DNA from 2 places in the Mesorhizobium sp. 113-3-3 genome. Region 1 is predicted to be linked to the other one. Evidence: riboswitches for the same ligand, from Rfam matches in the RefSeq annotation. Region 1 holds a riboswitch; the other holds the start of a gene.
The links. A riboswitch is a leader RNA that binds a small molecule or an ion and turns the genes downstream of it on or off. The one in region 1 is predicted to bind S-adenosylmethionine.
Positions count from the first base shown of each region.

Region 2: another riboswitch for S-adenosylmethionine. It lies ahead of metX (homoserine O-acetyltransferase MetX); the one in region 1 lies ahead of JG746_RS33850 (O-succinylhomoserine sulfhydrylase).

Region 1 covers NZ_AP023243.1:7,031,997-7,036,187, reverse strand. The annotation lists gene JG746_RS33855 (ceramide glucosyltransferase) at 146-1,297, shown strand; gene JG746_RS33850 (O-succinylhomoserine sulfhydrylase) at 1,314-2,504, opposite strand; SAM riboswitch at 2,562-2,639, opposite strand; gene JG746_RS33845 (2'-deoxycytidine 5'-triphosphate deaminase) at 2,774-3,868, shown strand; gene JG746_RS37945 (hypothetical protein) at 3,895-4,191, shown strand, end outside.
Region 2 covers NZ_AP023243.1:1,693,965-1,698,155, forward strand. The annotation lists gene JG746_RS08215 (DUF1330 domain-containing protein) at 1-10, shown strand, start outside; gene metW (methionine biosynthesis protein MetW) at 23-637, opposite strand; gene metX (homoserine O-acetyltransferase MetX) at 696-1,865, opposite strand; SAM riboswitch at 1,973-2,050, opposite strand; gene hisC (histidinol-phosphate transaminase) at 2,213-3,322, shown strand; gene JG746_RS08235 (prephenate/arogenate dehydrogenase family protein) at 3,347-4,191, shown strand, end outside.

The sequences.
Region 1 (4,191 bases):
GCCTTGAAACGCAGGTGCCGGCAAAGAATGTCATTTAAGTGACACATGACAATGGTGGTGTGCACGAACCGGGCGACTCGGCGCTCTGTCGAACTGTTGAAAACGGCCATACACGGGCTGTCTCACCTGGAGTGACCAGATCTCGATGGAACTCACTCTCATAGCGGCCTCGCTTTCGACTGCTCTTATCCTTTCAAATGCCGCCAGCATCCTGCTCGCCGCGTCACAGCTGAAACGGCGCACCACGATCGCACGGCCAGCCGGCAAATCGCCGCCCGTGTCGGTCGTCATACCCTGGCGCGGCGTCGAGCCGTTCACGCAGGAGACGCTGGAGCGCGCCTTTTCGCTCGACTGGCCACGCTATGAGTTGATCTTCTGCGTTGCCCATGGAGACGACCCGGTGGTCAGGTTGATCCGCGCCGCCATTGACCGTTTCCCAAAAGTGCCGGCCCGGCTGTTGATCGGCGAAGACCGGTTCAGTGCCAATCCCAAGCTCAACAATTGCGCCAAGGGCTGGGAAGCCGCGCGGCACAACTGGGTCGTCCTGGCCGACTCCAACGTGCTGATGCCGAGAGACTACATCCAGCATTTGATGGCGGCTTGGCGGACGGATACCGGCCTTGTCTGCTCGACGCCGATCGGCTCGCGGCCGGAGGGCTTCTGGGCCGAGGTCGAATGCGCCTTCCTCAACACGCTGCAGGCCCGCTGGCAGTATGCCGGCGAGGCGCTCGGCCTTGGCTTTGCCCAGGGCAAGAGCATGCTATTGAACAAGCCGGTGCTGGATGCCAATGGCGGCATCCGCGCGCTGGCCGCCGAAGCCGCCGAGGACGCCGCCGCGACCAAGCTGGTGAGCGCGATTGGCCTGCGCGTCAATCTTGTCGCGGCACCCTTCGAGCAGCCGCTTGGCAGGCGCACGCTTGGCACGGTCTGGTCGCGCCAGGCCCGCTGGGCGCGTCTGCGCCGCGTCACCTTCCCGCTGTTCTTCACGCCGGAAATCCTGACCGGCGCGGTGGTGCCGCTGGCATTTGCGCTGCTTGCGGCAGCCAGCGCCGGTGTCAGCCTGCTGCTGACGGCCATCGCCGTGCTGGCGGCCTTCTACCTTCCGGAATGCGCCCTGGCCTGGTCCAAGGGCTGGCACCTGTCGCCGCGCACGGTCGCGGCGATGATCGCGCGGGACTTGATGTTGCCAGCCATGTGGGCACGCGGCTGGCTCGGCGGCGCGGTCGACTGGCGCGGCAATGCAATGACCATCGGCACCAAGGCTACGGAGCTGGAAGAGGCTTCGTCGCGCGCCTGAAAGCCAAAGACATCTACTATTTTGCCGCTTTCAGCGCCTGCGCGATGTCTTCCAGCAGGTCGTCGGCGTCCTCCAGGCCGACCGACAGCCTGAGCGTGCCCGGTCCGATGCCGAGTTCGGCGCGCGCCTCTTCGCTCAAATTCTTGTGCGTCGTCGTCGCCGGATGGGTGATCAGGCTCTTGGCATCGCCGAGATTGTTGGAGATCAGCACGATGTCGAGCGCGTTCTGCAAGGCGAAGGCCGCCTGCTTGCCGCCCTTGACGTCGAGGCAGATCAGCGTCGAGCCGCCCGACATCTGCTTCTTGACGATCTCAGCCTGCGGATGGTCGGCCCGGCCGGGATAGATGACGCGGGCGATCTGCGGTTGCTCGGCCAGGAAATCGGCGATCTTGCCGGCGCTTTCCGTCTGCTGGCGCACGCGCAGCGGCAGCGTCTCCAGGCCCTTCAGCAGCGTCCAGGCGTTGAAGGGCGACAGGCTGGGGCCGGTGTGGCGGAAATAGTCGTGCAAATTCTCGTCGATCCATTTCTTGTCCGACAGGATGACGCCGCCGAGACAGCGGCCCTGGCCGTCGATGTGCTTGGTCGCCGAATAGACGACGATATGCGCGCCGAGCTGCAACGGCTTCTGCTGCAAAGGCGTGGCGAAGACATTGTCGACGACAAGCCGCGCGCTGATCGAGTTGGCCAGCGACGCGACGGCGGCGATGTCGACCACTTCCAATGTCGGATTGGTCGGGCTCTCCAGGAAAAACAGCTTGGTGTTGGGTCTGACCGCCTTTTCCCAGTTGGCGATGTCGGTGCCGTCGACCAGTGTCGCCTCGATGCCGTAGCGCGGCGCCAGGGTCTCGACAACCCAGCGGCAGGAGCCGAACAGCGCGCGCGCCGCCACGATGTGGTCACCGGCCTTGACGCTGCACAGAAGGGCCGCCGTCACCGCGGCCATGCCCGATGCCGTGGCGCGTGCGTCTTCGGCGCCTTCCAGCGCGCACATGCGCTTTTCGAACATGTCGACGGTCGGATTGGCGTAGCGCGAATAGATGAAACCGGGTTCCTCGCCCTTGAAACGGGCTTCCGCCGCCTGCGCCGTTTCGTAGACATAGCCCTGGGTCAGGTACATCGCCTCCGAGGTCTCGCCGAAGCCGGAACGCAGGGTTCCGCTATGAACGAGGGCTGTCTGAGGCTTCCAGTTGCGCTTGTTGCTGCTCATCGCTTTTGTTTCCAGACACAAAAAAACCGGTCACGAAAGTCGCAACCGGTCCATACGGCCTCACGGCCAACGGTCCTTTAGCGACTTGTTTAACGTGGCTGCAAGCCGACCGGCCAAATCACCACGGGATAACGATCCTTTAGACCCGTACCACGCTTGCGTCAATTGCCGGCTTCATTAAGAGGTTTGTACCAAGCAGGTTTCGCAAAAGTGTCCCACGGTTTGCGACAAGAACCTGCGCCAAGAAATGGTCGCCCAGGAGCGAAGCTTTGCGGCAGACAGGCATTCTTCCCGATCAGGACATCGCGGCGCTGTTCCAGTCCGGTGCGCTGAAGTCGCGACGTGCTCTTGATCCCGACCAGATCCAGCCGGCCAGCCTTGATCTCAGGCTCGGCGACAAGGCCTGGCGGGTGCGCGCGTCCTTCCTGCCGGGTCCCAACCATAAGGTTTCGGAAAAGCTCGACAGGCTGAAGCTGCACGAGATCAATCTGGCCGAAGGCGCGGTGCTGGAGACTGGCTGCGTCTACATCGTGCCGCTGCTCGAAAGCCTTGCCTTGCCGGCAGAGATTTCCGCTTCGGCCAACCCGAAGAGCTCGACCGGGCGGCTCGACATCTTCACCCGTGTCATGACCGACCGCGGCCACGAGTTCGACAAGATCGCCGTCGGCTACAACGGTCCGCTCTATCTCGAGGTCAGCCCGCGCACTTTCCCGATCGTCGTGCGCACCGGCTCGCGCCTGTCGCAGATCCGCTTCCGCACCGGCAACGCTTTGCTCGCCGAAGCCGAACTCAATGAATTGCATCGCGCGCAGATGCTGGTCGCCACCGAACCGCCGAATATTTCGGGCGGCGGCATCGCGCTGTCGATCGATCTCAACGGCGACAGTGACGGGCTGGTCGGCTATCGCGGCAAGCACCACACCGGTCTTGTCGATGTCGACAAGCGCGCCGCGCAGGATGTCGTCGATTTCTGGGAACCGATCCACAAGAGCGGCGCCGGCGAGCTGGTGCTTGACCCCGACGAATTCTACATCCTCGTCAGCCAGGAAGCGGTGCATGTGCCACCACTCTACGCCGCCGAGATGACGCCTTTCGATCCGCTGGTCGGTGAATTCCGCGTCCACTATGCCGGCTTCTTCGATCCGGGTTTCGGCCATTCGGCGGCTGGTGGCACCGGCAGCCGGGCGGTGCTTGAGGTGCGCAGCCACGAAGTGCCGTTCATCCTCGACCATGGCCAGATCGTCGGCCGGCTGGTCTACGAGCACATGCTGAAACGGCCGCAGTCGCTCTACGGCACGGATCTCGGCTCCAACTACCAGGCACAGGGCCTGAAGCTCTCCAAGCACTTCCGCGCCGCACGCTGAGCGCCGATTGCCGCCGGGCAAGATACTTGCCTGCGCCGGGAGAGGCGATCACCGACCTGACCAACGGCCGGCTTGATGCCGTGATTTCGGACAAGTTCGTGCTGGTGGACTGGCTGAAGAAGTCGAGCGACGGCTGCTGCAAGCTGGTCGGCGACGTCAAGGGCACCGAAACGCAAGCCGGCATTGCCGTGCGCCTCGACGACACCGCCCCTGCGCGACTAGCTAAACGCAGCCATCGATGCGCTCGTCGCCGACGGCACCTACTAGAAGATCCAGGCCAAGTATTTCGACTTCGATATTTATTGAGAAGCTGCCAATATCTC
Region 2 (4,191 bases), 1.8 Mb from region 1:
CCTGGGCTAGACGCGCCGTACTTTAGCGCTTCAGCAGGAACACCGCCTGCTGGCCGAAAAAATTCCAGAACCACCAGGGCATCGACAGGCCGATCTTCTGGCCGGCGGCGTCGAGCGCGGTCGCCTTTTCCACGGTCGCGCCAAGCTCCTCGCACAAATTGACGAAGTCGCGGATGGTGCAGAAATGGATGTTGGGCGTGTCGTACCAGGAATAGGGCAGGTCCTGGGTCACCGGCATGCGGCCTTTGACGAACAGCGACAGACGCACCCGCCAATGGCCGAAATTGGGGAAGGAGACGATCGCCCGGTTGCCGATGCGCAGCAACTCGTCGAGCACCAGCTTCGGGTTGCGGGTGGCCTGCAAGGTCTGTGACAGGACGACGAAGTCAAAGCCCTTGTCGGGATAGAATTGGAGATCCTTGTCGGCATCGCCCTGGATGACGGAGAGGCCGCGCGCCACGCATTCGTTGACGCCGCGCTGCGACAGTTCAAGCCCACGGCCGTCGACCTGCTTGGTGTCCTGCAGCAATTCAAGCAGTGAGCCGTCGCCCGAACCGACGTCGAGCACGCGGGACTGCGGCGGGATGAGGTTGGCGACGACCTCGAGGTCGACGCGCTGGCTGCCGTTGACGCTCATGATATCGCCCTCCGTGTGGCGCTTGATCCTGATCCGGAAAGTCTGCAACGTTCCGGGGTCATGCGCTCAGCCCTCTCGCCCGCGCCGCCGACCCGATGAAGCCGTTGATGGCGGCGAACAGTTCCGGCTCGTCGAGCAGGAAGGCATCGTGGCCGCGATCGGTCTCGATCTCGACGAAGGACACCGAGGCGCCGGCGGCATTGAGCGCATGCACGATGGAGCGGCTTTCTTCCGTCGGAAACAGCCAGTCCGATGTGAACGACACCAGGCAGAAGCGGGTCTTGGTTCCGGCAAAGGCGTCCGCCAGCCTGCCGCCATGGTCGGCGGCAATGTCGAAATAGTCCATGGACCGCGTCATATAGAGATAGGAATTGGCGTCGAAGCGGTCGACGAAGGTCATGCCCTGGTGGCGCAGATAGCTTTCGATCTGGAAGTCGGCGTCGAAGCCGAACGTCAGGTGGTCGCGATCCTGCAGATTGCGACCGAATTTGCGGTGCAGGGCGGCTTCCGAGAGATAGGTGATGTGGGCAGCCATGCGCGCCACCGCCAGGCCCTTTTCCGGGCGCTTGCCATGCTCGAAATATTTGCCGCCATGCCAGTCCGGATCGGCCATGACCGCCTGCCTGCCGACTTCGTGGAACGCAATGTTCTGCGAGGAATGGCGCGCGCCGGTGGCGATCGGCAGCGCCGAAAAGACACGCTCGGGATAGCTCGACGCCCATTCCAGCACCTGCATGCCGCCCATCGAGCCGCCGAGCACGCAGAACAGTTTCTCGATGCCGAAATGGTCGATCAGCATCTGCTGCGCGCGAACCATGTCACGGATGGTGATGACCGGCAGGTCGAGCCCATAGGGCTTGCCGGTGGAGGGGTTGGTCGAGGCCGGGCCGGTGGAGCCCAGGCAGCCGCCGATGACGTTGGAGCAGATGACGAAGAAACGGTTGGTGTCGATGATCCTGCCGGGGCCGATCAGCACTTCCCACCAGCCCGGCTTGCCGGTCACCGGATTGGTGTTGGCGACATGCTGGTCGCCGGTCAGCGCGTGGCAGACCAGGATGGCATTGGAGCGGGCATCGTTCAGCGTGCCATAGGTCTGGTAGGCGATCTGGAACGGCGACAACAGCGTGCCGGCGTCGAGCTTGAGCGGCTTGTCCGCCCCGAAGCGCAACACCGGGCTCGACGGCTGGTCGGCCTCGTTGTTGGTCTTTCCTGCGCGCAGAGTGGCCATTCACGTACTCACTTGCTGCATCGTGCCAGACGAAAAACCGTCGCCGATGCGTCCGTCCGGCCGGCCGCGGACAATAAAAAACCGGCATTGCCATTCGCAAAGCCGGTTACGTCACGCAAACGGCCCTTTAGCGAATTGTTTAACGTGGCTGCAAGCCGACCGGCCAAATCACCACGGAACTGTCGCTGTCCTTCTAGAACTCGCTCGCCCCGCCGTCAATGCCGGCTGTCTGGGCCGGCCACTAGGCCAGCTGCTGGCCCCACTGCCACCTCTCGACATTGCGGGCCGTGGCTTGTATTTCCGCTGCGGCCTCCGGATGGAGGCATTTTCGACGGATTTTGCAAAAAATGAACCAGACACCGGATCAGGCTCGTCCAACCCCGCGCGCGGGCATCATGGACATCGACGCCTATGTGCCTGGCAAGAGCGCCGCACCCGCTGGTGTCGACAAGGTCTACAAGCTGTCGTCGAACGAGAACCCGCTTGGCCCTTCACCGAAGGCGATCGAGGCCGCGCGTGAGGTCGCCGCCAGGCTGGACATCTATCCCGACGGCACCGCCCGGCGGCTGCGCGAGGCGATCGCGGACGTGCATGGCCTCAATGCGCAGAACATCATCTGCTCCAACGGCTCCGACGAGATCCTCGGCCTCTTGGCGCAGACCTATCTCGCACCCGGCGACGAGGCCATATTCACCGAACACGCCTTCATGGTCTACAAGATCTACATCCAGTCTGCCGGCGCCACCCCGGTTGTGGTCAAGGAGACCGATGAGCGCGCCGACATCGATGCGATACTTGCCGCCGTCACGCCGCGCACGAAAATCGTGTTTCTCGCCAACCCCAACAATCCGACCGGCACCTATTTGCCGTTCCAGGAGGTGCGCCGCTTGCATGCCGGCCTGCCCAGACATGTGCTGCTGGTGCTCGACGCGGCCTATGCCGAATATGTCCGCCGCAACGACTATGAAGCCGGCATCGAACTGGTCGGCAGCGCCGAGAATGTGGTCATGACCCGCACCTTCTCCAAGATCGGCCTCGGTGGCGCGCGGATCGGCTGGATGTACGCGCCCCTGCACATCGTCGACGCCATCAACCGGGTACGCGGGCCTTTCAACGTCAATGCGACGGCGATCGAGGCCGGCATCGCGGCGATCCGCGACCGCGCCCATGTCGAGCGCAGCGTGGCGCACAACGAGACCTGGCTCGCCTGGCTGAGCGCGGAGATGACCGGGCTCGGGCTGCGGGTGACGCCCAGCGTCGGCAATTTCCTGCTGATCCATTTTCCCCACGACCAGAAGCATTCGGCTGCCGCGGCGGACGACTACCTGAGCGCGCGCGGCTATATATTGCGGCGTGTTTCCGGCTACGGTTTTCCCAATGCGCTGCGCATGACCGTCGGCACGGAAGAGGCCAATCGCGGCGTTGTCGCCGCACTCACGACATTCCTGAAAAGCTAGAACGCCCCGAAAAGCTGGAACACCATGACCTCACCGATGTTTGAAAAGATCGCTCTGGTCGGCATCGGCCTGATCGGCTCGTCGCTGGCCCGCGTCATCCGCCGCGAAGGCCTTGCCGGCCACGTTGCCATTTCCACCCGAAGTGCTGCAACGCTGAAGCGGGCGGAGGAGCTTGGACTGGGCGATTCCTACACGACCGACGCGAAAGAAGCGGTCCGCGATGCGGACCTGGTCATCGTCTCGGTGCCCGTCGGCTCGTCCGGCGCGGTGGCCGAGGAGATCGCGCCGGCGCTGAAGAAGGGTGCGATCCTCACCGATGTCGGCTCGACCAAGGCGTCGGTTATCGCGCAGATGCAGCCGCACGTGCCCGACGGCGTCCATTTCATTCCCGGCCATCCGCTAGCGGGCACGGAAAAATCCGGCCCGGATGCCGGTTTTGCCGATCTGTTCGACAATCGCTGGTGCATTTTCACGCCGCTGCCGGACACCGATCCGGATGCGCTGGAAAGGCTGTCGGAGTTCTGGCGCCGCTGTGGCGCCAACATCGACACGATGGACCCACAGCATCACGACATGACGCTCGCCATCGTCTCGCATCTGCCGCACATCATCGCCTACAACATCGTCGGCACCGCCGACGATCTGGAATCGGTGACCAAGACGGAAGTCATCAAATATTCCGCCTCCGGCTTCCGCGACTTCACCCGTCTGGCCGCCTCCGACCCGACCATGTGGCGGGATGTCTGCCTGCACAACAAGGACGCCATCCTCGAAATGCTGGCGCGGTTCTCGGAGGATCTGGCCTTCCTGCAGCGGGCGATCCGCTGGGGCGATGGCGACAAGCTGTTCGACCTGTTCACCCGCACCCG